Regions from separate parts of the Brevibacterium sp. JSBI002 genome, predicted to be linked through region 2. Evidence: riboswitches for the same ligand, from Rfam matches in the RefSeq annotation. Region 2 holds a riboswitch; each other region holds the start of a gene.
The links. Region 2 has a riboswitch for thiamine pyrophosphate ahead of thiC (phosphomethylpyrimidine synthase ThiC). Riboswitches for the same ligand answer to the same signal wherever they lie in the genome.
Positions count from the first base shown of each region.

Region 1: linked by a shared signal. The riboswitch ahead of LJ362_RS12670 (hydroxyethylthiazole kinase) and the one ahead of thiC (phosphomethylpyrimidine synthase ThiC) in region 2 are both predicted to bind thiamine pyrophosphate.
Region 3: linked by a shared signal. The riboswitch ahead of LJ362_RS04310 (ECF transporter S component) and the one ahead of thiC (phosphomethylpyrimidine synthase ThiC) in region 2 are both predicted to bind thiamine pyrophosphate.
Region 4: linked by a shared signal. The riboswitch ahead of LJ362_RS02915 (TenA family protein) and the one ahead of thiC (phosphomethylpyrimidine synthase ThiC) in region 2 are both predicted to bind thiamine pyrophosphate.

Region 1 covers NZ_CP110341.1:2,783,703-2,790,907, forward strand. Annotated here, with positions in the region: gene LJ362_RS12655 (TenA family protein) at 1-389, opposite strand, end outside; gene thiD (bifunctional hydroxymethylpyrimidine kinase/phosphomethylpyrimidine kinase) at 491-1,360, opposite strand; gene thiE (thiamine phosphate synthase) at 1,357-2,115, opposite strand; gene LJ362_RS12670 (hydroxyethylthiazole kinase) at 2,112-3,026, opposite strand; TPP riboswitch at 3,014-3,132, opposite strand; gene LJ362_RS12675 (sugar ABC transporter permease) at 3,270-4,481, opposite strand; gene LJ362_RS12680 (ATP-binding cassette domain-containing protein) at 4,478-5,302, opposite strand; gene LJ362_RS12685 (substrate-binding domain-containing protein) at 5,406-6,494, opposite strand; gene LJ362_RS12690 (LacI family DNA-binding transcriptional regulator) at 6,587-7,205, opposite strand, start outside.
Region 2 covers NZ_CP110341.1:404,053-411,257, forward strand. Annotated here, with positions in the region: gene LJ362_RS01730 (thioredoxin domain-containing protein) at 1-179, shown strand, start outside; gene LJ362_RS01735 (ABC-ATPase domain-containing protein) at 247-2,046, opposite strand; gene LJ362_RS01740 (amidohydrolase family protein) at 2,090-2,869, opposite strand; gene thiC (phosphomethylpyrimidine synthase ThiC) at 2,968-4,776, opposite strand; TPP riboswitch at 4,772-4,880, opposite strand; gene LJ362_RS01750 (M18 family aminopeptidase) at 4,943-6,247, opposite strand; gene LJ362_RS01755 (DUF1684 domain-containing protein) at 6,383-7,205, shown strand, end outside.
Region 3 covers NZ_CP110341.1:982,454-989,658, forward strand. Annotated here, with positions in the region: gene LJ362_RS04300 (energy-coupling factor transporter transmembrane component T family protein) at 1-599, opposite strand, end outside; gene LJ362_RS04305 (ABC transporter ATP-binding protein) at 592-2,124, opposite strand; gene LJ362_RS04310 (ECF transporter S component) at 2,124-2,753, opposite strand; TPP riboswitch at 2,776-2,884, opposite strand; gene LJ362_RS04315 (FN3 domain-containing metallophosphoesterase family protein) at 3,030-5,060, shown strand; gene LJ362_RS04320 (universal stress protein) at 5,097-6,014, opposite strand; gene LJ362_RS04325 (DUF4916 domain-containing protein) at 6,172-6,711, opposite strand; gene LJ362_RS04330 (MmgE/PrpD family protein) at 6,907-7,205, shown strand, end outside.
Region 4 covers NZ_CP110341.1:677,587-684,791, forward strand. Annotated here, with positions in the region: gene LJ362_RS02905 (hypothetical protein) at 1-477, shown strand, start outside; gene LJ362_RS02910 (phytoene desaturase family protein) at 494-1,975, opposite strand; gene LJ362_RS02915 (TenA family protein) at 2,030-2,716, opposite strand; TPP riboswitch at 2,711-2,817, opposite strand; gene LJ362_RS02920 (ATP-grasp domain-containing protein) at 2,825-3,850, opposite strand; gene LJ362_RS02925 (VOC family protein) at 3,974-4,336, shown strand; gene LJ362_RS02930 (HutD family protein) at 4,384-4,971, shown strand; gene LJ362_RS02935 (hypothetical protein) at 5,143-6,492, shown strand; gene LJ362_RS02940 (catalase) at 6,727-7,205, shown strand, end outside.

The sequences.
Region 1 (7,205 bases), 1.4 Mb from region 2:
ACGAGGAAGGACACGTATCCCAGCGTCGTCGGGGAGGCCTCGAAACGGGAGCCTTCCGCGGTGAGTTCTTCCAGCGCCGAGGCGAGTCGGGCGTCGGCGAGCAGCTCTGCGTGCATCTCCTCTTCGACGGTGATCGCCTCGGCGGCAGATCCGGCCCAGAATCGGGATTCGTCACGGTCGACGGTCTTCGCGGCCAGGAACGACATGGCTTTGGCATATCCGTTCAGGTAGAGGCTGTCCTGCGAGATGTAATTGACGAAGGCCTTCGGATCGAGGCTGCCGTCGGCGAGCTGGGCGAGGAACGGCAGCTCTTCTATCTGCTTGACGATGGGACCGACGCGGTCCCACAGCTGGGTGGTCAGTGGGCCGGCGGTAAAGGTGACGGTCATGGGAACTCCTTTGTGCTGGTGTGACGTGGTGATTCGTATGATGTGGTGGTTCGAGTGAGTTGGCGGTTGCGGTGAGGTGGTGGTCAGACGGGCTGGATACCTCAGGAGTGTCGACCGCGGACGATGTCGACCTGGTGGTCGACCGGTCCGTGGGCGCCCTCCGGATCTAGGCTCAGCTGCCAGTCCGCAGCCGAGGTGAGAGCGCGAGCAAGATAGTCGAGGGCATTGCCGACGGCCTCGCCGAGGATGTCCGATCCGATCTCTGTGTGTTCGCGGCCGAGGACGGCCACCTCGGCGGTGATCGCGGCTGACAGGGTGCACCCAGTTCCGTGCGTGTTCATCGTCGCCACGCGGGGGTGGGTGAACTCGCGAACCTGGCCGTCGGCGGTGGCGAGGATATCGATGACTTCGTCATCGCTGCCGTGTCCGCCCTTGAGCAGGACCGCTCCGGGCCCGCGTTCGAGCAGGCGCCGGGCCTGGTCACGCATGGCTTCAGTCGTCTGCGCTTCAGGTTCGTCGTCGGAGATCAGCAGGGCCGCCTCGGGGAGGTTGGGGGTGATGAGGTCGGCGACGGGCAGCAGGTGGGTGCGCACGGCGTCGACGGCATCGGTCTCGAGGAGGCGGTGGCCGGAGGTCGCGATCATCACAGGGTCGACGGTATAGAAGCCGAGCCGACCTTCGGCGGCGCGATCGACGACGAGTTCGACGAGGTCACGGCTGCCGAGCATTCCCGATTTCGTCGCATCGACGGGCAGGTCGCCGAGCACGGACTCGAACTGATCGGCGACGAAATCGACGTCGATCGGATAGACCCGGGACACACCGTGCGTGTTCTGCGCGACGAGAGCAGTGATGACGGTCGTGCCCATGGTCTTCCGCGCGGTGAAGGTCTTGAGGTCGGCATGGATTCCGGCGCCGCCCGAGGGATCGGTGCCGGCGATGGACAGGGTGATCGGCGGGCGGGTCGTCACTGTGCACTCCCGGTGAAAGCGGCGAGCAGCTCCTCGGCCGCAGTCTTCGGATCGTCAGCCATGCAGATCGCCGAGACCACGCAGATCCCGATCAGCCCACGTCCCTTCAGGTCAGGGGCACGATCGGCGTTGATGCCGCCGATCGCGACCGCGGGGATGCCCGCTTCTGCCACCAGTTCGCGGAGATGGTCCGGTCCGATTCCGTCGGGGGCGTCTGCTTTCGTGGAAGTGTCAAAGACCGGCCCGATGCCGACGAGGTCGACGACTCCGGAGTCGCGGGCGGCGGCGAATTCGTCGCTGTTCGCGGCCGAGAGACCGATGAGCGGTTCCGCACCCAGGGCGGCGCGCACCTCGGCGACGGTGGTGTCAGTTTGGCCGACGTGGATGTGCACGTTCTCGCCTTCGTCGATGAGGCGGCGGGCCACCTCGACGCGGTCGTTGAGGACGACGGGAACCGTGCGGTCGGTGTCGCGGGCGGCGGCTTCGACGGCGGCGATGACTTGGCGGGTGAGCGAGTAGAAGTCACCGTCGTCGATGTCTTTGTCGCGGACCTGGACGATGCCCACTCCCCCGGCGACGGCGGCCTGCACGGTCTCGGCGACGCTGCGACCGGCGGCCTCGCATTGCGCCGAGTCGGTGACTAGGTAGAGGCGCGTGTCGATTCCGGCGAAGCGGTCGGTCGAGCCGTCTCGGTCGTTCACGGTCGCGCCGTCGTCGGCCGAGTTGTCAGCGATGTGGGCGGATCCGGCGGTCATGCCTGGACGCCTTCGCCGGCGGTGAGCGTGTCGAGGCCGATTCTCGCCTGCGCGAGTCGGTCACCGTCGACGGTGTGGAGCGCGTCGAGGAAGTTCACCGAGTAGCTGCCCGGACCCTTCGCACCATCGGCGGCGAGTTCCCCGGCGACCGCGAAGTGGGCGTGGGCGGCGACGACGGCTTCGAACTTCGCCGAGGCGGCCCCTCCGTTCGCGGACTGCTCGGGGGCGCTGATTGCTGAGACGTCGGCGTCGGGGTCGGCCAGTCCGGCACGGGCGGCGGCCAGGTATGCGACGGTGACGGCGCCGAGTGAGCAGCCGGTGCCGATGACCAGCGGCATGAATTCGTGTCCGCCGGAGATCCGGGCGACGTGATCGGTGCCGTCGATGTGGGCGACGACGGCGTCGGTGGGTCCGGAGACCGCGACGATTGCGCCGGTCTTTCGCGACAGTTGAGCCGCGGCGGGAAGGACGGCATCGACTTCATCGGTGGATTCGACTCCACGACCACCGAGTCCGACTCCGGCGAGTGCTGCGATCTCGGAGGCGTTGCCGCGGATGGCAGTCGGTTGATCGGCGGCGGCACGGCGGATGCGGGCGGTGCGGAAGTCGACGGCGCCGACGCTCACGGGGTCGAGGACCCAGGGCTTGCTGGCGGCGTTCGCGACGTCGATGGCTGCGTCGGCGGCGAGCAGCTGATGGTTCGAGGCGGTTCCGAAGTTGACGAGGATTCCGCTGGCGATTCCGGCGAACTGTCCGGCGTCGGCTTCGTGGTCGAGCATCGCCGGGGAGGCGCCGATGGCCAGGAGCACGTTCGCGCTGAACTGCTGCACCACGGTGTTCGTGATGCACTGGATGAGTGGATTGCTTGCGCGCAGTCGCGCATTGGCAGAACGCAGGTCGAAGTCAACCATGACGATCCCTTCGCTAGTATGGCCCAGATCAGGTTCGATGGGTGTCCTCTCAGCCTCGCCGATCTCCGCCTGAGCGGATCGTCATGAGGCACCCCATGTCATTGGCTCCGACTGTATCAGCCCGGTCGGACACGGGCGACTCCTCCATCCAGCAGAACCGCCGAGCGGACCCCGTCGCGGCGAAACCACCTCCGGTTCAGGGTGGTTTCGCCGCAACGGGGTCCGCTGAGGGAAGAGCAGCCGCTACCCCCGCCCGACGTACCTCTGGCCGCGGCGGCTCAGCGCATCGATGACGACGGCGGTGAGCAAGACGAGTGCGGTGATGATCTGCTGTGCATCGGAGTTGAAGCCGATGAGGTAGAGACCGTTGTTGATCGCACCGACGACCAGGGCACCGAGCACGGCTGCCCAAGCAGTACCGCGACCGCCGAACAACGAGGTGCCGCCGATGACCGCCGCGGCGATCGCATTGAGCAGATCCTGCGTGCTCACCAGCGTCGATCCCGCGTTCGTCGTCACACCGGTCTTGATGAAACCGAACAGCGCGGCCAACACACCTGCGGCCATGAACACGCTGATGCGCACCCAGGTCACGCGGATACCGGCTCGCCGGGCGGCCTCGACCTTGCCGCCGACGGCGTAGATCGAACGACCGTAGCGGGTCTTGCGCAACACGAGGTCGATGACGATCGCGATGACGATCATGAGGAAGAACGGCATCGCCAGACCGAAGTCCTGGTTGACGAGGATGAGGAAGCCGAACACGATCGCGGCCAGCAGCACGATGCGCACGATCACCGACGCCCAGCTCGGGGCGCTGAGGCCTTCGCGGTGGCGACGCATCTTCGAATAGATGATGCCGCCGCCGAAGCCGATGATCGCGACGGCACCGAAGATGTAGGCCCAGATCGCCGGGAAGTAGAAGCTCGCGAAGTCGAAGGCGAAGGTGTCCGACATCGACAGGTTCTTCTGCGTGCCGAGAGTCGTCAGGGTCAGACCGGTGAACGCGAGCAGACCGGCCAAGGTGACGACGAACGCCGGGATGCCGACGACGGCGAAGAACCAACCTTGGATCGCGCCGACGACCAGGCCGAGCAGCAGCATGATGATCAGCGCCAGGGCCGGCGGCACACCTTGTCTCACCACCAGAACTCCGAGCAGCGAGGCAGCCAGACCTCCCAACTGCGCCAGAGACAGATCGATCTCGCCGAGGAGCAGGATGAGGTTGATGCCGAGAGCCAGGATCGCGAGGAACGCGACCTGAGTGGAGAGATTGACGAGGTTGGCCGGAGAGATGAAGTTCGAGTCGGCCGACTGGAACACGATGACGATGACGATGAGGGCGAGGATGACCGGGAACGACCCCAACTGCCCCTCTTTGACCCGGCGGACGAAGGTGCCGATGACGCCTTCGGACGAGATCCGCTCATCGGTGATGAAGGAATTGCGGGTCATCGGCGCTCACCCCTCCGTGCGGCGCGTTTGGTCACGACGTTGTCGCTGGCTCCGGTGATCGCGGCGACCAGCACGTCGGTGCGCTCGTCACCAGGGAAGTCACCGGCATCCTTGCCCAGTCGCAGCACGTGCACGCGGTCGCACACCGCCTGCACATCGGCCATATTGTGGCTGACGAGCAGCACCCCGAGGTCGCGCTCCTTGAGCCGTTCGATGAGGTTGAGCACCTCGGCCGTCTGGGCGACGCCGAGCGCCGCCGTCGGTTCGTCGAGCATGACCAGTGATGGTTCGCCGAGGAGGGACCGGGCGATCGCGACCGTCTGACGCTGACCGCCGGACAGGGCCGCGATCGGTACGCGCACGCTCGGGATCTTTGCCGAGAGGCTGCGCAGCAGCTCCCAGGATTTGGCTTCCATCGTCACTTCGTCGAGGACGCCGCCGCGGGTCTTCTCGTGTCCGAGGAACAGGTTGGCCACCACGTCGAGGTTCTCGCACAGGGACAGATCCTGGAACACTGTGGCCACTCCGGCTTTCTGGGCATCCTTCGGGGAGGAGAATCTCTGCGCCGTGCCGTTCATGATGAGTTCGCCGTCATCGGCGGCGTGGACTCCGGCGATGACCTTGATCAGGGTCGATTTGCCGGCGCCGTTGTCGCCGACGAGGCCGACGACTTCGCCGCGGCCGACGCTGAGATGGATGTCGGTCAGGGCTTGGACTGCACCGAACCGTTTGTTGATTCCGCGCAGTTCGAGCACCGGCTCGCTGTCGCTGCCCGGCGTCCACGTCGTTGCGGGTGCCGGGTCGGGTGTCTCTGGTGTCATCTGTTCCTACTTGTCACAGTCGTTGACCCCGGCAGCCGGCGACCGGTGGTGGTCGCCGGCTAGAGGTCGGTCACGTCAGATTGTGAACGCCCACGCGCTCACTTCACGCCGGCATCGGCACAGAGCTTCTCCACCTTGCCGGTGCAGATGTCCTCGGCCTTGATCTGGTCACCGACGATGTCTTTGATGGTGTCGGTGGTGACGACCTTGGCTTCGACGAAGTCCGTGGGGGTGTCCTTGTAGGTCGTCCCTGCATCGACGTCCTCGCCTGCGGCCAGAGCCACGGCGGCCTTGGCGGCGAACTCGGCCTGCGGCGGGATCGACTTGTAGATAGTGGCGTACTGGTCACCCTTGAGGATGTTCTGCAGTCCGTCGACCTCGGCGTCCTGACCGGTGACGACGGGTTCGACCTTGGCTTTCTTCGTCGCAGCGATGACACCGCCGGCGTGCCGTCGTTGGCCGAGTAGATCGCGATCGGCTTCTCGCCCTTGCCCTGCAGCTGACCTTCGACCCACTGGCGGGCGTCGTCGGGGTTCCAGTCCAGGGTGTCGTGGCTGGCGGCGATGTCGACGCCTGCGCCCTTGAGGGTCTCTTCCGCGCCGGCCTTGAAGTCCGCGGCGTTCGGGTCCTTCGGGTCGCCGTTGACCATCCAGACAGGTCCCGACTTCGGGTCGACTCCGGCGTCCTTGAGTCCGTCGAGGACGGCCTGGCCCTGCAGGTTGCCGATCTTCTTGTTGTCGAACGAAGTGTAGTAGTCGGCACCTTCGAAGAAGCGGTCGTAGGAGATGACCGGGATCTTCTTCGACTCGGCCTTCGACAGCGCGGAGGAGACTGCGGAAGCGTCGACGGGGTCGAGGACGATGGCGTCGACGCCTTCGGTCACGGCCGCCTCGACCTGTTGCTGCTGCTGAGTCGCGTCCTGATTGGCGTTGCGGTATTCGACCTTCGCGTCTGGGTTGGCCTCTTTGACGTACTTCTCGAAGTTCGGCTTGTCGAGCGACTCGTACCGGGTGGTCTTCGACTCGGGCAGCAGCAGTGCGATCGTGACATCTCCGTCACCGCCGGATCCGCTGTCGGCCTCGTCGTTTCCCTGGCCTTTCTGGTTGCCGCAGCCGCTGAGTGCAAGAGCACCGATCGCGACCGAGGCACCGAGGAGCGCCAGCTTCTTGTGGGACTTAAGGTTGTGCCTCATTGTGAACCTTTCAATCTTTCTGACAACGTTGTCAGGCTGTTGAATATGATTCGCCGAACGTCGCCTGCTGTCAACTGTTTCGTCAAAAGTTTTCAGTGGGTGTCGGGAGGCTCTTCGCCGCTGCCCCGAGCGATGACGCACACTGCATTGTCGAAATCCGGCCCCTTGCCACCGTTATTGCCGTCCCTTGCAGTCACGTTCTCACCAGGATGTGTCCCCTCGCCGAGGCGGCCCCCACCGTCCCCGGAAATGCTGGGTCGGCCCCCGGAGACGCTGGAATCCGCGCTGGCACGGAGTCGTCGGACCGCCTCGGCGGCGAGGGATTCGACGTTGCGATCGACGACGGTGACATCGAGGAGTTCGGCCGTGGGGAAATCGTCGATGCCGACCAGTGCCGGCCATTCGCCGAGGCGGCGGCAGGCGTCGATGGCACCTTGGGTCACTGTGGCGGACAGGGTGATGAGGGCTCCGGGTGCGCTGCGGGAACCGAGCCAGGCGGCGACGACGTTCTTCGCGCTGGCTTCGTCGTGGGCGTCTTCGCGCATATAGGCGCGCCAGCCGACGCCGCGGCGGCCGGCGATGGCGTCCTGGATTCCCTGCAGTCGGCGGGTGGTGATGAGGCTGGGCGAATGGTCGCCGATGACGCCGAGTGCCATGTGCCCGTGAGCGAGCAGCTGTTCGGCCGCGAGGCGTCCCGCCTCACGATCGTCG
Region 2 (7,205 bases):
ACGATGCGCTGCGGAACATCGCGGCCAGGCATCCGTCGCTCACTCTGCTCACGGCCTCGACGGGGGTTCCGGGGCCGGATGGTCGGGAAGTCGACGTCCCGCGGGGACGGCGATCGTGTGCCGGGGGACCTCGTGCTCGCTGCCGGTGGGCACGAGTGCTGAGCTGGTTGGGCTGCTGAACAGGTAGAGGCGAGGTTCAGTTCAACAATTGAGGGTCGAGGCTCGAGCCCACGTTCGAGGTTCTGCTCAGCGTTCGAGGCTCAGACCGCGGTAGCGGTTGAGTGCGGCGGCGATCTCCTGCCGGCGCGGCCGGGTCAGGTGGCCCGGATGGTCGCGGTGGCCGGTGATTCCGTCGAGGCCCTCAGCGTCGAGCATGTCCTCGACCTCGGCCAGCGCCTGGGTCAGGGAGGTGCGTCCGTCGAAGATCTCCGCGAGGTATTCGAGGGCTTCGGCCACTCCCGACGCCTGCTGCGTGTCGACGAGCTGAGCGATGGCGATTAGGTCGATGAAGTCGCGGCCGAATTGGATCCGGTCGGATCCCTTCGCACGAGCGGTCTTCGTCTTCGACGCAGGCCGCAGCGCCTTCGCCGTCGGCATGCGCGGTGCGGCAGTGAAAGCCGGGGAGTCTGAGTCTGTGGCCGGGTCGCGACCGGGTTCGGCCGCGGGGTCGAGGCGGGTTGATTCGTCGAGGCCGGTTGGAGCCGTTTCGAGGTCGGCTGCGGTGATGCCGACGAGCTCATGCGCTTGGTCCGTGACTTCCTTGGGCACATAGGCATCGAGCGCGATGACGTGGTCGGCGACTTCGAAGAATGCGCTCGATCCACCGGCGACGAGCACCGTGGACACGCCCTGCTCGGTCAGCAGAGGTCGGACGCGGTCGACGAACGGGGTGATCGGTTCCCGCTCGGCGGGGATGAGCGCACGCATGCGTTCGTCGCGGATCATGAAGTTCGTCGCCGAAGTGTCCTCGTCGATGAGCAGGGTGTTCGCGCCCGCCTCGATCGCTTCGACGAGATTGGCCGCCTGCGAGGTCGACCCGCTGGCATTCGTCGTGGAGAAGAATCTCGTGTCAGAGCCCGAGGGTAGGTTGTTGATGAACGCCGAGATGTCGTCGCCGGTGACGGCGCGACCGTCCTCGGCTCGAATGGAGGTGGCAGTCGGGTCGCTGATGACCCATTCGCGCCCGTCGCCGGCAATATGCGGGTAGACGCCGCGTTCGAGCGCGCGCAGAATCGTCGACTTCCCGTGATAGCCGCCGCCGACGATGACGGTGACCCCGCGAGGGATGCCCATGCCGGTGACGGTGCGGCCGCTGGAGAGTTCGACAGTGTGCTCGAGTTCGGGAGGGGAGGTGAAGGCAACCGCATCGGAGGACTTCATCGGCAGGTCCGAATCCCCGGATTTTCGCGGGAGAATCGCACCATTTCCGATGAGACCGATGAGTCCTGCTTCGCCGAGGTGGCTGCGCAGTTCCAACTGGTCTCGGTGCAGTTGGACGTGGTCGGCGAGCCCGCGGGCCGATGGGGCGTGGGTGTTCCCTCCTCTGCCTGCTGGGGCGTCTGACCAGCGGTCGAAGAGGAAGAGCCGTTCGGCGAATTCCGGCAGATCACGGGTGAGGATGTCCGCCGCCTGATGGCCGAGGACGCGGCGACCGCGCGCAGGCAGATTGACGAGCAGTCGTGCCTCGAACCCGGCGTCATCGATGAGGATGTTCGTCCGCTCGAGGATCTCCTGCCCCGGACGGCCGAGGATGAGTGCGCGCTGATCGAGCTTCGCAAGCACCTCGTTGCCGGCACGGAGCAGGTAGTCGGATGAAGCGATGCGGTCGGCGCGATCAGTGGTGAGGTCGAGCGGGAACTTCGCATCGGCACGGTCGACGCGCACCCGGACCTTCGACGGTGAGGCGAACGGATCGGCCTGGACTCGGTCGATGAACACGGTGACCGGTCCGAAGCTGTAGCGGCCGCGGATCTGCTTGAGATTGCCGTAGCTGCGACCGTCGAGATTGTGCAGAGTGGAAGCGAGATTCGACTGACGTGAACTCATTTCACTCATGCTACTGGTGGGAGATGAACACCTACTCAGCGGATCAAGGCTCGATGCCGTAGAACTCGGCCGCGTTGGACCAGAACACCGCGTCCGCCTCGGCCGGGGTGAGCACTTCACGGAGGAGCGTGAAATCCGCATCGGCGAAGGGGCGACGCGCCCGCGTCGACGGCAGGTCCGTCCCCACCATCAGAGCGGTCGGGTCGGTGTCGACGATGCGGCGGACCGCCTCGGCGGGATCGAGTTCCACACGGCCGAAACCAGTGGCCTTGACCCTCACCCCTCGTTCGACGAGGCGCAGCAGTGTGGGGAGCCCGTCCTCGTGCATGCCCAGGTGATCGATGCTCACTGCCGGCAGTGAGGCGATGCGACCGGCGAGGTCATCATCGATGGTGCGGACGTCGATATAGAGTTCGGCGTGCCATCCGACGAGGTCATGGACTCGTCGGGCCAGGCTGTCGAGGGCGTCGAGGGTGGCCGAACCGCCGCGGGCGATATTGAATCGCAGTGCCTTGATGCCGGCCTCGTCGAGGCGTCGGATCTGATCATCGGTGGTCTCATCCGGCAGTTGGGTGACGCCGACATAGCTGCCGCCGAGCTGGCGCAGGGCGTCGATGAGGTAGCCCTGGTCGAAGCCTTGGAACGAACCGGACACGACGGCTCCACCGGCAACCTCGACTCCCACATCGGGGAGGCTCTGCAGTCGCGTGCGATAGTCGGCGACCGTGAACGGATCGGGCAGATAACCGTTGTTCTCGATCAGCGGATGGCTCGGATCGATGATGTGCAGGTGCGCGTCGAAGGCACGCTGGAGTTCGCGCATACCGTCAACTTACATCGTCGTCGAACCGCTCGTTCAAAGCGTGGCGCGTAAGCCGACTCGTGCACAGTTCGATCGACGCGCCACGCCTTGAACGACGGTCAGTCTGCCTTGAGTCCGACCGTCGGATCGGGCAGGTAGACCTCTCCGCCCGAGGCGAGGAACTCGCGGCTCTTCCGCTGCATACCGGCCAGGGCCTCCTGCGCCTCGGCGCTGCCGTAGGTGTCACGGATGTCCTGGGAGATGCGCATCGAGCAGAACTTCGGACCGCACATCGAACAGAAGTGCGCGGTCTTCGCGGGTTCCGCTGGCAGCGTCTCGTCGTGGAACGCCTCGGCGGTCTCCGGATCGAGGCCGAGGGCGAACTGGTCCCGCCACCGGAATTCGAATCGAGCCTTCGACAGAGCATCATCGCGGGCCGTCGCACCGGGGTGGCCCTTCGCGATATCGGCGGCATGTGCGGCGATCTTGTACGTGATCACCCCGGTCTTGACGTCGTCACGGTCGGGCAGCCCGAGATGCTCCTTCGGGGTGACGTAGCAGAGCATCGCCGTGCCGTAGCGGGCGATCTCCGTCGCCCCGATCGCCGAGGTGATGTGGTCGTATCCGGGCGCGATGTCCGTGACCAGCGGACCCAAGGTGTAGAACGGCGCCCCGTGGCAGAGCTCCTGCTGACGTTCGACGTTCTCCCGCACGAGGTGGAGCGGAATGTGCCCGGGCCCTTCGACCATCACCTGGACGTCGTGGGCCCATGCTCGTTCGGTGAGCTCGGCGAGAGTGTCGAGTTCGGCGAACTGGGCGGCATCGTTGGCATCGGCGATAGAACCCGGACGCAGTCCGTCGCCGAGCGAGAAGGCGACATCATAGCGAGCGAAGATCTCACAGAGTTCATCGAAATGGGTATAGAGGAAGTTCTCCTCATGGTGGGCAAGGCACCAACCGGCCATGATGGACCCGCCGCGCGAGACCATCCCGGTGACCCGGTCGGCAGTGAGCGGAACGTAGCGCAGCAGCACACCGGCGTGCACGGTCATGTAGTCGACACCCTGCTCGCACTGCTCGATGACTGTGTCGCGATAGATTTCCCAGGTCAGCGCATTCGCATCGCCGTCGACTTTCTCCAGTGCCTGATAGATCGGGACGGTGCCGATGGGGATCGGCGAATTGCGGATGATCCACTCCCTGGTGGTGTGGATGTCATTGCCGGTCGACAGATCCATGAGGGTGTCGGCACCCCACTTCGCAGCCCACCGCAGCTTCTGCACCTCCTCGGCGATGGAGCTGGTGACCGCGGAATTGCCGATGTTCGCGTTGATTTTGACGAGGAACGCCTTGCCGATGATCATCGGTTCGGATTCGGGGTGATTGATGTTGTTCGGGATGATCGCGCGACCGGCGGCAAGCTCGGCACGGACGAGTTCGACATCGCACTGTTCGCGGAGCGCAACGAACCGCATCTCCGGGGTGATGATGCCCTGCCTTGCGTAGTGCATCTGGGTCACCGTGCGGCCGGACTTGGCCCGACGGGGGACAGGTTTGCGTCCCTTCCACTGCTGCGACGGGGCCCCTCGGCGGACGGCGGCACGACCGTCGTCGGCGATGCGGTGGCCGCGGGCGTCGTAGGTCTCAGTGTCGAGGCGGTTCTCGATCCACGGGAATCGCAGAGCGGGCAGTCCCTCTTCCGGGATGCTGCCCGGTCCGACGGTGCGGTAGACGTCGACGGGATCGTTGGACCGGCCGTTCGAGTCCTCGAGCTCGATGCGGGTCACGGGAACGCGGATGCCGTGTTCCTCGTCATCAACCCATGCCGGCGAATGCGTCGGATACTGCTCGAGGGTGAATTCGTCGTGCGAAGGTGCGGAGGCCGAAGTCGTGGCAGGGGCAGGTGTTTCTGGGGTGAATGCAGTCATCTGCAGTCCTCACTTCCTACGCCGGTATCAACCGGATCAGGTTCTACGGTCTCGGACGATCCAGTCCGATCTCAGCCCTTGCAGTGGGCTCCCGTGGGGTTGTGTCATTCATATCACGACTGTCGCAGTGAGGACAACTGCGCCGCCTTGAACGACAGGTTGGTGGTCAGCTGCCCTGGAAGAACGCCTTCGCAGCCGCGCCGAGGGCGACGACGTCGGAGACCGCGACCATCTCGCGTGCCGAGTGCATCGAGTACAGGGCAGGCCCCACATCGACGGTCGTCATGCCCAGACGAGTGGCGGTCAGCGGTCCGATCGTCGACCCGCAGGGCATCGCATTGTTCGACACGAAATCCTGGTACTCGACTCCTGCGGCCGCGCACGCCTGCGACCACACGGCGGTGCCCACCGCATCCGTGGCGTAGCGCTGCTGCGCGTTGAGTTTGAGCAGGGGACCGCCGCCGAGGCGGGGGCGGACATGCGGGTCGTGCCGTTCCGGGTAGTTCGGATGGGCAGCATGCCCGGCATCGGAGGAGACGCACACCGAGGTGGCCATCGACGCAAGATAATCGCTGCGCGTCGACTGCGGCAGCAATGAGGCGACGATGCGCTCGGTGACATCGGCGAGGAACGGACCGCACGCGCCCGAGCGCGAATTCGACCCGATCTCCTCATGATCGAACGCTGCGAACAGCGGGATGCCGTCGAGCCCGTCGGCATCGAGCTGGGTGAGAGCGGTGACGCCGGCGTGCACGGACAGAAGGTTGTCCAGCCTCGGCGAGGCGAAGAACTCCTCGGCGGCACCGAAGAGGGCCGGCTCCTGAACGGGAATGGTGTAGACATCGTGGCCGACGACGGACTCGGCATCGACCCCGGACGACTCTGCAAGCAGTTCGATGATGTCCGCCTCGGCGAGGTCGGCCAGGCCGATGACGGGAGTGGTGTGACGCTGCTTGTCCAAGGCCAGTCCCTCATTGACCTGCCGGTCGAGGTGGATCGCGAGCTGCGGGATGCGGGCGATCGGCCCGGTATGGGCGAGCACGATGCTGCCGTCGGCGAGGCTGAGTCGACCCGCGAAGGCGAGCTCACGATCGAGCCACGAATTCAGCAGCGGCCCGCCGTAGATCTCCACCCCGACCTGGCGGGTGCCTTCGGCGGTGAACTCACCGCCGGGTTTGAGTTTGAACGCCGGGGAGTCGGTGTGGGAACCGAACACGCGGAAGGGGGGAGCCGCCTCGGTGACGGTGGGATTCATCCACGCGATGAGCGCGCCGTCGCGGATGACGTAATGCCCGGTTCCGGGCGTCAGCGACCAGGGAACGGACTCGTCGAGGCGGGAGAAACCGGCCGCCTCCAGGCGTTTCGCCGCCGTGTCCACCGCGTGGTACGAGCTGGGAGATGCGCTGACGAAGTCGCCGAGGTCGGCCGCTGTCGTCGCGGCCACATCCGGTCTCGGGAGTGATTCATTCATTTCCCCAGCCTATCGTTTGCGGTAGTTTGGAGGTGAAGAAGATCAGGTCTCAGACGCCGGGCTGCCACCGGGTCCGAGAATCAGGCGGGGGCAGCGATCCTGCGACCGCACCAGCGACGGCAAGGAGTGTTCGACGTGAACCAGTTCGTGACGGAGTGGAACACCTGGCGCGACTCACGGAACTCAGCCCTTGCGAAACCGTTCGGCTGGCTCAGCGTCGTCGGACTCCACTGGCTCGACGCCGAATCGACCTGGACCGACGCCCCCGGCACGTTCACCGTCGACGACGGATGGGTGACCGTATCACTGAAGACCGGGATCAATGCCGGCCCCGCAGCCGAGACATTCGACCTGCTCAGCACGGTCGACAACGGTGGGACTGCCGTGGCTGCTGGCGGTTCCGGCGCGAGCGGCGGAGGACCGACCCGTGCGACCAGCCCGGCCGTGCCCAGCGACACCTCGACCCTGCCTCGGGTGATGGACCAGTCCGGTGCGGGCGCGGCTGCGGCAGACGCTGCGGGTTCCGACTCTTCTGCCGGAACGGACGACGGATCCGATGCGGGGTCCGATGGCGGACCCGACGGCCACGCCGCCATGCCCGCCAAGCCACAGGTCCGCGTGGAAGAGAACGGGTTCAGCGCGAAGCTTCCGAACGGCGGCTCGCTCAACTGGTTCACTGTCGGCAACGTCCTCTACGAACTCATCGATCGGGGCGGCCGCCTCGGCGTGCGTGTGCGCAATTCGAAGTCCCCGCTGCTCGGGAAGTTCTTCGAGGTTCCGGTCTTCGACCCGGACCCGGACTTCGTCTTCCTCGCCCGGTTCACGAGGTTCGACCCGTTCAAGACCTATACGATCGAAACCGCCCAAGAGGACCTGCAGCTGCAGACACAGGCGGCGGGAACCGTCACCTTCGAGACCTCGCACGGTGAGGTGAGCCTGCTTGCCACCGGGTGCCCGA
Region 3 (7,205 bases), 580 kb from region 2:
GAACCGCCGGCGACGCCTCTGGCCCGCCTGGCCATCGCCAGCACCTGCCACTCACTGACCAACAGCCCGAGCAGACGCGAGGCCGCGAGAACGGAGACCACGACGACCTCCGGCAGCCGCAGGTGCTGAATGAGCGCATCGGCGAGGTCACGCGGATCGATCGTCGACGCGAGCACAATGAGTGGGATCGCCAATGCGAGGGCACGGACGAAGATCGCCGCGGCGGCCGTCAATGAACCCGTGGTGAACAGAATCGGACCGAAGTCGACGACCACATCCCCGGTCTTCTCCGCCAGCAGCGCGGTGCCCCATGCCGCAAGCAGGGCGCCCGCCGGAAGGAACCACAGCCGCTTGGCGGCGGCCACCAGATCGAGTCCCGTCGCGGGCAGAGCCAGCAACGCTGCGAGCAGCACTACCCCGGCGGAGACCAGATCGATGCTCAGCAGCGCCCCGACCATGAGGATGAGAGCCACTGCGATCTTCGTCAGCGGATTGCACCGAGCCAATGCGGTCGAACGCACCACGGGGATGAGCTGCCCCGGATCCTGGGCGGCGACCTCGGGGGAGGGGCGAACGTGGTGATCGAGACTCTCACGCACCGCGCTCACCCGCCCTGACATGCGAATCCGACTCAACGTCGCTGAATAGTTCTGCGCTGCTGCGGTCGCCGAGCTCGAGGAGATCGGCACCGATGGCCTCGAGGAACGCCTGATCGTGGCTGACCGCGACCACCGCGGAACCGTGTTCCAAGGCATCGAGGAACATCTCCACCAACCCCGCCCACGTCAGTGCATCCTGACCGAAGGTCGGCTCATCGACGATGAGCACCCGGGGCCGGGGAGCCAGCATCGCCGCCACCGACAGGCGACGCTTCTCCCCACCTGAGAGACTCTGCGGATGAGCCTGCGCCAACCCGGTGAGCCCGAGCCCCTCAAGAAGCTCATCCACCCGAGCCCGCGACTCGGCGGCAGGCCACCCGGCCAGCCGGGGACCCAGCTCGAGTTCGGCCGCCACGCTCGAGGTGAGGAACTGGTGCGCCGGTTCCTGGAAGACCATGCCGATGCGCGCCGCCAGCTGCTTCGACGGCCAGGCGAACGGCCGGGGTCGTTTGGCTCCATCTTGCAAGGCCGCCTCGGCGAGGACCTGCCCGGAGAATTCGGGCAGCAGACCCGCCAAGGTCAGGGCCGTCGTCGATTTGCCTGCCCCGTTCGCACCGACGATCCCGAGCGCCTGCCCGGCACGCAGGCTCAGGTCCAGGTCGGTCGCGGCGGGGGCGGCCATGCGTGGTCGAGCAACGCTGAGCCGATCTGTGCGCAGCAGAACCTCGCCGAGGCGGCTCGTCGTCCTATCGATTCCTGCGGTTCCGCCTCGGCGCGGGGCGGGGGAGTGCCGCGGCATCCAGATTCCGCAGTCGACGAGTGTGTCGGTCAGGTCGGGATCGGAGAAGATCTGCGCGGGCGGACCTTGGGCAGCGATGCCGTCGCGGCCGAGTACGATGACCCGGTCGACGTGATCGATCCACAGCTCGACCCGGTGTTCGACGACGAGCATTGTCGCCGCAGTCTCGGCCTGCACGGTGAGCACGGCGTCGCGGACCTCGGTGGCCGAGGCTGGATCGATATTGGCCGTCGGTTCGTCGAGGACGATGACCTCCGGGGCCATCGCATGGATCCCGGCCAGAGCCAGCCGCTGCTTCTGCCCACCGGACAGAGCGGCACTCGGATGCTCCGGCGGCAGATCGAGCCCCAACGCCCGCAGCGACTCGGGAATCCGGGCTTCGATGGCCTCGGCCGGGAGTCCGAGGTTCTCCATCCCGAACGCCACATCATCGCCGATGCGAGAGAAGATCACCTGCGAATCGGGATCTTGGAGGACCAGCCCGGTGCTGCCTCGGCGAGGATCCGGTTTCTCGCCGCCGACGAGGAGTTCACCGGTGGCCTCACCCGATTCCTCGGGCAGGACACCGGCGACAGCGTGGAGGAACGTCGATTTGCCGGCCCCGGAGGCGCCGAGCAGCAGCACCTTCTCTCCGGCCGCGATCTGCAGATCGAGCGGACCGACTGCCGGCCGGTCACGGTCGGTGTGCGTCAATGAGAAGCCGGCGGCCGTGATCGGCAGCGCCATCAGCGCAGACGGCCGGAAGCGAAGGAGCGCAGCGCTCCGGTGGCCGCGATCGCCCGATAGGCGAACCAAGCGCCGATCCCGGAGATGACGAGACCGGAGACGATCGCGCAGACTGCGTAGATCGCCTGGAAGCCGAACTGCCATTCGGCGTTGTACATGATGTTCTCGCTCACGGCCATGAACGCAGCTGCCAGCATGCCCGAAGCGGCGGTGACCCACAGGGTGAAGCGCTTGTAGCCGAAGGCGGCGAAGACGAGTTCGGCGCCGAGGCCCTGCAGCAGACCCGAGAGCAGAACTGTCGCTCCGAAGTGGGAGCCGAGGACGGCTTCGACGATGGCGGCGATGAGTTCGCACAGGAGCGCGGCACCGGGTTTGCGGATGATGGCACCGGCGAGCGGACCGGCCAGCACCCAGAGTCCTGCGATGAGACCGATCGACGGCGGGAATGCCTGGAATGCGAGTTCGAGGACCTTCCAGCTCAGCGCCAACACCCAGAACACGAGCCCCACGGCGATGCCGAGAACAGCGGTGGTGACATAGTCGACCACCCGCCACTGCTTGGATTTCGGCGCCGCGGTGAAGGCGCGTGAAGGGGTGGGGGTGGTGTTCGGCGTGGTGGTATTCGGCATTGTGCCTCCTCATGTCAAGGAGGGGTGAAGAGTCTCGACTTCCTTCGGCGGTGCTAACCGCATCAGGTTCGAGGGTCTGCAGCTTCTTCTGCACTCTCAGCGCTCCTGACGGCGCTCCCCTGTCGTAGCCACCACTGTACAACAGGGAAGCGACGCGGAGTCCGGGATCGGAAGCGACCCGGGGGCCGGGATCGGTCATCGAGGATTCACTTCCCGTTCCCCTTCCCGTCGACGGCTTCGAACGATCGGACACTACTGGTCAGTAGGAATGGGCGGGTGAATACGCATCGACTCAAGAGACCGCTCAGTGCCCTGTCCGCCGCCACCCTGCTCGCCGCTCTGGTGGCGGCCCCGGTGCCCGTGCGTGCCGAACCATCTCTCGGTTCCGGAGGGTCGACCGCGGCCCAGGGCACGAACGCTGACTCTGCTCAGACTCCCAGCCCGGACCGGACGGATTCGCCCGCCGAGGCGGATGCGGGGAGTGAGGCGATCACCGATCCCGTTCTGCAGGTCGGGGCCGACTCCACGGCACGCAACCTCTCGTGGATGAGTGAGAGTTCCGGTGGGGGAGAGGTCCGGTGGGCGCCGGCCAGTGAGGTCGACGGCGGAAAGCTCCCCGCCGATGCTGACAGGGCTGAGACCACGGACTCCGGCCTTGCCACCGACCTCAAGCGTCACTTCAACCATGCGAGCATGACCGACCTGGAACCCGACACCGAATACGCCTACCAGGTCGGCAGCCATGAGGACGGGTTCACCGAGGTGCAGCAGTTCACCACAGGATCGTCCGGAGGAGATGACGAATTCCTCGTCTTCGGCGACCCCCAGGTCGGCGCCGGAGGCGGAGATCCCGACGACGCGGCCGGTTGGGACCGGACCCTGAGTTCGGCCGTGGCCACCGCCGACGACCCGAGCTTCTTCTACTCGTTGGGAGACCAGGTCAACTCCGCCGGCAACCAGGAGCAGTACGCTCAGTACCTGGCACCGGAAGCCACCCGGACGATCCCGCAGGCGACGACGATCGGCAACCACGATGTGTCATCGAAAGCCTACGAGCAGCACTTCAACCGACCCAATGTCAGCCAGGACCACGGCGGTGGCGGCGTCATCACCTCCGGCGGCGACTACTGGTTCATCGAAGACGGGGTCCTGTTCCTCAACATCAACTCGAACAGCCCTGACATGGACGCCCACGCCGAGTTCATCGACGAGGTCGTCGCTGAGCACGGAGACCATGCGCGCTGGACGGTTCTCGGGTTCCACCACTCGATCTATTCGACGGCAACCCATTGGAGCGACCTCGATGTGAAGCGGCTGCGGAAGGCGATCCCTCCGGTCGCGGCCCGCAATGACATCGACCTCGTCGTCTCCGGCCACGACCACATCTATAACCGCACCTTCCTCATGGACGGCGAAGGCAAGCCCGTTGAGGGCTCCGAAGCGGGAGCCGAGGAGGAGAAGGAAGACGGGCAGACGCTTTACCTCACGCTGACCTCGTCATCGGGGTCGAAGTTCTATGACTACGTTCCCGGCCTCGACTGGGAAGGGAAGAGCGTCCACAACGACGTGCCCGCCTTCACCCGGGTCCTAGTCAGCGACGAAGCGCTGCGGGCGACGACCTATGAGGTGCCGGCAGGCGGGGCGCCGGCCGATGGTGAACGCGCGGAAGCTCAGGCCGCATCTGAGCAGATCGACGATGTCGAACTCAGGCACGCCGAGGCGGAAGAACCTGCCCCGGATGATGACGCGGAGGCCGACGCCGGTTCCGGAGCCGGCGCCGCGGCGGATGGTTCGGACGCCGAATCAGACGCCGGTGCGGGGGCCGGGGCTGAAGCGGATGGCCCTGATGCCGGATCAGAGGCCGGCGCCGGAGTCGAAGCGGATGGCGCGGGAGAAGACGCAGACGCCGGCGCGGCGGGAGCCGGAGCCGACGGTTCGGAGAGCGATTCGGACGGTTCGGACGACGGTGCGGTATCGGCAGATACCGATGGCGGCACTAACGCAACCGGTTCGAATGCCGACGCTCATGCCGCAGGCGCCAACGACGACGGGAACGGAACAGACTCGGGGACAGCAGATGCCGGCACCGCCGACTCTGGCGCCGAGGCAAGCGGTACCGAGGCGAACGCCGCAGGGACGGGCGATGATTCGGATTCCTCCGGGACCGCCTCGGCGGGTGGGGGCGGAGACCTGCCCCGCACCGGCGATGGGCTTGCGCTGCCCTTGGCTGTCGGCGCGGGGGCGCTGGCACTCGGCGCGACGCTCCTCGTTGCGAGCCGTCGCCGCCGAGGTGCCGGGCTCAGCTGATCAGCACAGCCTTGCTGATCAGCACGGCGCCGCCGATCAGCTCGGAACCACCATGACCGGGCCTTCGGCATGGTTGAGGACTCCACGCGAGACGGATCCCAGCAGAGCGCTGCGGATCCTTCCGCGCCCACGGGTTCCCATCACCGTGAGCTGTGCGCGCGAGGTGATCTCGACGAGGGTCTCAGTCGGATCGCCGACCGGCACCGAGGTGGTCACCGCCAGATCTGGGAACTGCTCCGACAGCGTCCCGGCTTCCTTCTCGAGTGATTCGGTCAGCTGCCTCTGCCGGCGCGCGGTGACCTCGGAGCTGAGCTCGAGGTCGGGGTACCAGTAGAGCCATTCCTCACCGGCCGGAAGCACCACGACGAGTTCGAGTTCTGTGCCGCGTAAGGCGGCCTCGGCTGCCGCCGTGAACATGGCGACCCGACCGGTGTCGGAGCCGTCGACGGCGACGACGACAGGGCCGTTGCCGGCCGTTGCTGACGTCGACCGTTCGGCAACGACGATCGTCGGGCAGTGAGCGTGGGCAGGCAGAGCCGTGGAAACGGACCCGAGAACCCGGCCCATGAAACCGCCGCGGCCGCGGGCGCCGACGATGACGACCTCGGCATCGGCGCTGAGCGTGACGAGCGCACCGGCGGAATTGCCGGGTGCGGTGCGGAAGGATTTCTCACCGGAGTAGTCGCGCAGAAGTTCGACCGCCTCGGCGAGGGTCTTCTCTGCTTCTTTCATCGCCTTGTCATCCTCGGGTTCACTGGGGATGGAGGCCATATTCGGATAGATCATCGTCGGCAGCTCATAGGCGGTGACGACGGTGAGAACGGTTCTGCGGCGTTCGGCTTCGACTGCGCCGTAGCGGACGGCTTGGGCGGCGAGTTCGGAGCCGTCGAAGCCGACGAGGACGCCGAGTTCGAGGTTGAGGCCGGATTCGGACGAATTGGTTTGAGCAGACATCTCGCACCTCTCGATCGGGGCCTGTCCAACCCAGACGCCGACGACGGCCCCGACTGGCGGTATCGTCCGCGTCGCTTTCAGTCTACCAAGACGATTCTACGAGATGTAGAAAAAACGTGGGGCGAGAAGGTCCGTCTCACGTGGACGTGCGACTGGCTCAGACGCGGAAGCCCAGATGGGCCAGTGCGATGCGCAGGATATGGTCCTGGCCGTAGCAGAGCTCGCCGACGATATCGGGACGCAGGGTCTCCTCGGGGGTCAGCCAATCGAGACTGAGGGCATCGGCCCGCGGGGTGCATTCGCCGCGGACCTCCATGATGAAGCACATGGCGATCGCATGCTGGCGCGGGTCGTGGAGGAGGGCGGAACCCTCCGTGGGGAAGTATTCGGCGATGTGGAACGGGCTGATCGCAGGCGGAATAACCGGCAGCGCCATCGGGCCGAGGTCGTTCTCGGCGTGACGCACCAGTGCGGTGCGGATGGTCTCGTGGAAGCGGATCCGCCCGCCCACGACCTCCCGTCCGAGGGTGCCGTCCTCGAGGCTGCGCAGCAGCAGGCCGATGCGTTCGACATTGCCGGTCTCGCCCACCCGCACCGGAATGGCGTTGACGTAGGGGATCGGCATGCGTCTGCGCAGGCGAGCGTATTCCGCGTCGTCGAACCAGTTTTCGTCGAAGTCCAGGGCAGTCCGAGTCATGACCCAATATTCCCACAACCATCCCTCGCGGCAGAAGCCCATGAAGACCCTGTTGGTGAACTGGGACACGCTTCGGGTAAAATATCTTGATGTCGAGATAAATTTCCGACCGGCAAGGACCTGCCAAGTGACGTGGCCTACAGTTGTGTCAGCACTATGTGACCATTTCCGGTCAAGGACTATGAAGGGGTATCCATGATCAATCATGAAGTCCGCACCTACAAGAGCTCAGAGAACCTGGCTCGCGAAGATCAGCTCGCATGGAAGATCGCCGAGGTCGCATCCGACCCGACGCCGGTCGATTCCGAAGTTACCGACATGGTCATCAACCGCGTCATCGACAACGCTTCCGTCGCTGCCGCATCCGTGCGCCGCTCCGCTCCGACCCACGCTCGCGAGCAGGCTCAGGCCCACCCGTTAAATCCCGGTGCCAACATCTTCGGCCTGCCGGTGAGCGACCGCTTCTCACCGGAATGGGCCGCATGGGCCAACGG
Region 4 (7,205 bases), 270 kb from region 2:
GTCGAACTCGTCGAGGACGATTTCGGTCTCGAGCGTGCCCGAGCCTGCCGTCTGCGACTGCGCACGGACGCTCGCATCGCCGAGATCCGGACATCCGAGGATTGGGCCGATCTGTGCCGCCGCTACCCGCTCGACGTCACCGCCCAGCGCCGCTATGTCTGGTCCGAGACCACCGGGCGCAAGGGCCGCTGGGTCATCCCCGACTGGTCACGGGTGGCCGAGGAATTCGACGGTGTCCACGTCGGTCTGGCCGGCTATCTGCGCACGGCCGGTGCGGTCATCGACTTGGCGGAGGGCCGCCTCGGCGAGGAAGCGGAGACCGTCCCCACGGCAGGTAACACGGACGACCGGACGGCGAGTCTCGTGGCGGGCTGGCACCCGGATACGACGTACTGGCTGAACAACGTCATCGAGGCCGTCACCGAGGTGGCCGAATGGCACTATGACAGCGACGCTGATCGGTGGGTGCAGGACTGAGTGAGCTGAATGAAAGTCAGTCGCCCGGGGCCAGGCTCGGGGCCTCCGTGATCCCGAACCGGGACTTGAGAGCCCGGCGGGCGGCGAACCAGCCGTTCATTCCGTGCACGCCAGGTGCCGGCGGGGTCGCTGCCGAGCACAGGTAGGCACCGGGCACGCCGAGGCTGTAGTTGTCCCAGCTGGTGCGCGGGCGGGCCATCATCCGGTAGAAGGAGACGATGCCGGTGGCGATGTCCCCGCCGATGTAGTTCTGGTTGTGGCCGGCCATCTCGGAGGCGGGGATCGCGTTGTGCGCGACGATGCGGTCGCGGAAGCCCGGGGCGAAGCGTTCGAGCTGGCGGGTGATGTACTCGGTCGGGTCGAGCGGGCAGTCGAAGGGCACGTGCGCATACGTCCACAGCGGTCGCAGGCCGTTCACCTCGCGGGATGGGTCGAAGACGGTCGGATCCGAGACGAGGCACACGGGATCGGCGGGCATGCGACCGGACATCACCTGTGCCTCGGCGGCGGCCATCTGCGCCCGGGATCCGCCGATGTGGATAGTGCCGGCACGTCCGACCGCGGGATCGGACCAGGGGGCCGGGCCGTCGAGGACGAAGTCGACCTTGGCAGCGGCGTTGCCGTGTTTGAAGCTGCGCAGAGCTTTGTCGACGTGGCTCGGGATGAGGCCGGAGAAGATCTGCGCGGCGTTCAGCGCCGAGGTGTCGAGCAGGTAGGCGCGGGCAGCGGGCATGTCCGATACGTGGTCGATGCGCGCATCCGTGTGCACGGTTCCGCCGTGGGCTTCGAGGTCGGCGACGAGGTAGTCGATGATCGACTGCGATCCGCCGATGGGGGAGGGCCAGCCGCCCGCGTGGGCGACGGTCGAGAGCATCGTGGCCGTGGCCGCGGTGCCCATGGCCGGCAATCCGCCGATCGCGTGCGCGGCGACTCCGGTGAACAGGGCCTGGGACGATTCGTGGGAGAGCGGAATGTTCCATGCGGGGCTGGCCTGGGACAGGAGTCGCAGGCCGAACTTGACGACGTTCGCGATGCCGGGGAGATCGCGCAGGGTCTCCGGTACGGAACGTTTGTCCCCGAGGGAGAGCCAGATCGCGTCATCGACCCGATCGAGCAGCGGGGCGAAGAATCGCCGCCATTCCGGTCCGGCCGCGCCGAGGTGGTCGACCGTCTTCTCGAGATCGTGGAAGGCCAGCGCGGCGGGCTTGCCGTCGAGGGGCTGGGCGTAGGAGACCTCGGGGGTGGTGAACTCGAGGCCGCGGGCGCGCAGATCGAAGTCGACGAAGAAGGGGCTGGCGATGGCCAGTGGGTGGACGGCCGAGCAGATGTCATGAGTGACGCCGGGGGCCAGACCGAGGTCGAGGGTGCGGGCGCCGCCGCCGATCGTCGGCTGAGCCTCGTAAACTTCGACGCTCAGCCCGGCACGGGCCATGGTGACGGCGGCGGCCATGCCGTTCGGGCCGGATCCGACGACGACTGCATCTACACCTGTGCTCATGGGGCCAGTCTAGGTCAGTGAGGTGTGCGGCTGCGGTGTGCGTTCCCTGGCGGCTCAGTTGTCGTACACGTTGTCGAAGAAAGCGCATTCGAGGTCGACGGCGTGCCGCCACACGCGGGTCAGGGACTCGGCGGCTTCGGCGTCGCCGGAGGGAAATACGCGCTCGAGCTCGTCGACGAGGAACTGCACCCACCCGTGAAAGGCCTCGCCTCGGTGGAGGTCGATCCAGCCTCGGTGAATATGTCGCGGCGGCATGTCCATCCGGGACTCGGCCCAGTCGAGATAGAGCCATTCGGCGACAACGAGGACGACGAGCAGCTGCGGATACGACGCCGAAGCGACTGACGAGTCCATGAGATCGCGGAACCCAACCGTCGGGGCGGTCAGTTCCGGGTGGAGATAATCGGCTGTATCGACTCCCAATTCGGCGAAGGAGTCGACGAAGTAGGTGTCCTCATCGGCGACGAGCATTCCCAGCTGTCGGGCGAACCGCAGCTTCGCCTCGAGTTCATCGGCGTGGGCCACGCACGCGCCGAGCATCGACAGAAACGACTCGAAGAACTGATAGTCCTGCACCAGATAGTCGCGCATTACCGTGTCGTCGATGCGGCCGGCGAAGAGCTCCCGGACGAACCGGTGTTCGACGGCTCCCGTCCACTGCCAGCTGGTCGAACTCACCAGTGCTGATACCGCTCCGTAGGCGTCCACGGTGATCGATGTGTCGAAATCTGTGGTGGTCATTGCTTGTCCACTCCCTCCGCCGGTGTTCACCGGATCAGGTTCAAAGGGTCTGCATGCGCACTCTCAGCGCCGGTCCTTTCGGCGCTCCCCTGTAGCACTTCGACACTATCACCACGCTGCGGGCCCGGCGGGGGATACCGACTGTGGGGCCGCCTCGGCGAGGGCATCGGCGATGAAATCGGCGATACGGTCCGCGGCAGGCTGACGACCTGCCGACTGCTCGGCGGACTCGACGGATGGGTTGTAGTTCGTGTTCGTGTTGATGTCGTAGACGACCTGACGGCCGTCGGCGGTCTCGATGAACTCGATGCCGGCGATCTCGATGCCGAGGTCGGCCAACAGCGTCTCGAGCCCGGCGATGAGCGGTGTTCCGGCCGTGATCTCCTCACGGCGGGCGAACTGGGGGACCGCCTCGACGTCGGGATCGGGCCCGGCACCCGGAATCGTGCAGGCATCGGCCGGGCACAGCTCGAATGACCCACCTGAGACGTCGACGCGCACCGCATAGTGGAAGCGTCCGCCGATGAATTCGGCACGGGTGATAAACGGCTGGGCAGGCTGCACATACTCCTGGATGAGGGTGATGCCGTCGATCGGCGCATTCGCTCCACCGGGCGCGAACTCATCGGCGACCGCCTCGAGTTCGGCACGGGAGTCGAAGCGACGCACACCGAGGCCCTTGCCGCCCTGATTGTGCTTCGTGATGAACGGGGGAGTGAAGCCGGCCGCGGCCTCGACGAGCGCCCGCGGTCCGAACGCGGCCGCGGTGCGCGGCACGTCGAAGCCCCGGCCAGCCAGCTCGCGATGCTGACGGATCTTGCTGACCTCGAGCTCATAGACGTCGCGACCGTTGATGACTCGGCGGCCGGCGGCGGCGAGCCAGTCGAGGACCGCACGTCCGTACTCCTTCACATACGGATCGGTCCGGGTGTGCGCCGACGCCGACAGCCGCGACCAGAACAGCCCGGCAGGGGGTTCCGCGGCAAGATCGATCGTGGTCTCGGGCAGCAGCCATTCGACATGGGCGACGCCGAGGCGGTCGAGCGCATCCGTGAACGGGGCGATCCATTCCGGATTGTCGTGGATGATGTGCACCGCGGCAGCATTGCCGACGGGCAGCATGTGAGAACTCATCGCGCACCTTTGCTCGGGGTGCCGGCGCGATCGCTCGCCCGGCGGATCTGCTCAACGATCTTACGCCACCCCGACCGTCGTTGGCCCCTTCGTCATGTCCGTGGTGCGGCGTAGACTCAGGTCATGGCTATCGCAAAGCAACCTGTGGTCGTACTCGATGCTCCCGACGCCGCCGAGCTCGCAGAGTTCTACGGCCAGCTCCTCGATTGGAAGGTCGCGGTCGAGGAGGACGGCACCTGGGCGGAAGTCACCTCCGATTCTTGGCCCCCGCTGTGCATTCAGCAGGTCGAGGACTACCACGCGCCCAGCTGGCCCGGTCAGGCCCACCCGCAGCAGATGCACCTCGACGTCATCGTCGACGACCTCGATGTTGCTGAGGAGTCCGTGCTCGAGATCGGTGCGGGCAAGGCCCCAGAGCAGCCGGGAGAGACGTTCCGCGTGTTCCTCGACCCGGCCGGTCACCCGTTCTGCCTGTGCAAAGGATGACCACACCATCACCGAGGCGGCCCCACCCGTCCGTGGTGTGCTGAGTCATGCGCGCGCTCGCCTCGTTTGCCGACCGTAATCCTGTCCTGTGGGCCAATGGTGCCGGTCAGACCACTGAGCTCGTCTCCCTGGCTGACTCCGCGCAGCTGACTCCGGGGCTGCGTCCTTGGCGGTTGAGCATCGCTCGACTCGAACGCGTGGGCCCGTTCTCAGCGCTGCCCGGAGTGGCGCGCACCTTCCTCCCCACCGCCGAGGTGGTCCTGGAGATCGACAGAATCGTGCACCCGGTGCCGGCGTTGCGCGCGGAACATTTCCTCGGAAGTCAGGACGTGAACCTCGTCGAACTGGCAGCGCCCTGTTTCGCCGTCAACCTCATGGTCGCCGACGACGGTATGGACGACTCCGCTCACGACACCGGCACGGGCGCGGGCAGCGAAACCGAATGTGCCTGCGGCGAGCTGCAGATGGGCATCGGCGAGCAGCTCCCGGCCAGCAGATTCCGGTTTGTGCTCACTCTCGAAGCGGGGTTGGATCTCCCGTGTTTTCAACTGCTGGAACTCGAGCCGGGTGAGGTTGCTCCAGAGGAGGTCTCGATGGCGTATCTTCACTCCGAAAGTGGCGACGCGCACATCTGAGAAATCGGTGAGAACCTACTGTAGTGGGCGTCACATTCCCGCGTATCGTCCCAGGTGACGGTGCCGTTTCCGGGCATTTTCATCAGGCCTTTCTCAGCTTCGGACGGGTAGTGTCAGGATCCCCGAACGTGCATGTTCGAGAATGGTTCTCCACCGGAAATTGGAGGAACTTTGACGGTCGGCGACAGCGGCAAGAACAGACAGCACGAGCGCAACGACGAAACTCGTCTGCCCGAGCATTCCCAAACCCTGCCGCTGATCACCGAAGAGATCGTCAGCTCCCACCCGGCCCCGGCAGCCGAACCCACCGAACACGTCGTCACCAAGGTGATGCCGCCCAACCCGATCCGCCACGACGGCCAGACCACCCAACAGCAGACGAGGACATTGCCGGACACAGCCGCGGACTCACCTACGACTGCTGCGGCCACAGCTGTCTCCCCGACCGCCGTCGCCGAAGCGGCAGAGACGGCCGAGGACAAGAAAGAGGGGAAATCCTCAGAGGGCCGGATCTCGGCCACTCAGCTGCTGGCGGGCGCCGGCGCAGCTGCGACCTCCTCGGTCATCGGCGGTCAGCTCGGCGTCGCGGGCACAGTCGTCGGTGCCGGAGTCGCCAGCATCGTCACCGGCCTGGCCGTCACTCTCTACGGTCGCAGCCTCGACAAAGGCAAGGAGAAGATCCAGGAAGTCGGGTCCAAACTCGCTCCGGCCGTGAAGGCGAAGATCGCGAAGAATCCCAATGGCAAGACTACTGCAGTCGATCCCTCACTCGCCGAAGATTCGGCCTTTGCTCCACCGGAACCCGGCGGCGGCAATGCGACCGCGGCAGCCACCTCGGCGGCGGACGACAGAACAGCCGAGGACGGCGACGGCAGTGAAACCGAGAGCGAGCCCCGCTCCTGGTGGCAGAAGCTGCGTCGCAAACGGGTCCTCTACCCGTTGACGATCGGCGTCGCAGCCTTCGGAATCGGGCTCGGCGCGGTCGTGATGGCCGAGAACTTCACCGAAGCCGATATCTCACCAGGCACCTCGCAGATCTCGCGATCGGTGACCGGGCAGTCGACGAACGACCAACCCGTCATCGACGACGGGACTTCGAACTCCGGGACCAGCGGAGACGAATCGTCGAGCGGATCCGGGTCGGGCGCCGACGGCGGTCAGAGCTCATCGAACAGCGGATCGGGCACGCAGAACGGTCAGTCCACCTCGGCGGGGGAGACCGGCGCCGAAGGTGCGGCAGAGGGGCAGGGCTCTCAGGGTACGGACACGACGACGGGCACGGGCGATTCCTCCGGCAGTTCGACGAGCACCGACGGCACGGGTGCGAGCAGCGGGTCCACCTCGACCGATGGCACCGGCAGCTCCGGGGACACCAGCGGTGGGACAAACAGCAGCACAGGCTCGGGATCCAGCTCGGACGGGTCGGACGCCTCGGGCAGCGGCTCGTCGGGTTCGGGCGGATCCGGAACCGGCGGTTCCGGCGGTTCGGGTGGTGGGTCGGCCGCCTCGGCGGAAGGGTGAGTCTGACACGTCGACGACGGGAATTTAAACAGCCCGCCCTTGGTTGTATCGAGCAGAGAACATCGCTAGGTTGAAACTAACTTTGTCAGTGTTCTGCCGAAGTCGGGATATCGAGACTGGGCGAACGGCACTGAGCCGACCGATCAGCTGCACCGGTGGGAACCGCATCTCACCGGTGGCCGTGATCGCGGGCTGAGTGACGCCGCCTGAAATCAAACGGTTGAAGGAGATGTTATGACGCAACATACAGATCATGAATATGCTGGCCACGACAGTACGAAGGCAACGACCACCGAGTCCGGTGCGCCGCGGGAATCCGATGCTCACTCGCTGAGTGTGGGCGCGAACGGGCCGCTGATGCTCCACGACGTGGCTCTGGTCGAGAAGCTTGCTCGCTTCGACCGTGAGCGAGTTCCCGAGCGCAGCCCCCACGCAAAGGGATCCGGCGCATTCGGCGAGCTCGAAGTCACCGAAGACGTCTCCAAGTACACGAAGGCCGACTTCCTGCAGCCGGGCAAGAAGACCCCGATGCTCGCCCGCTTCTCCACCGTCGCCGGTGAACTAGGCTCGCCCGACTCGTGGCGCGACGTGCGCGGATTCGCGCTGAAGTTCTACACCGAAGAGGGCAACTTCGACATGGTGGGCAACAACACCCCCGTGTTCTTCGTCCGTGATCCCATGAAGTTCCCCGACTTCATTCACTCGCAGAAGCG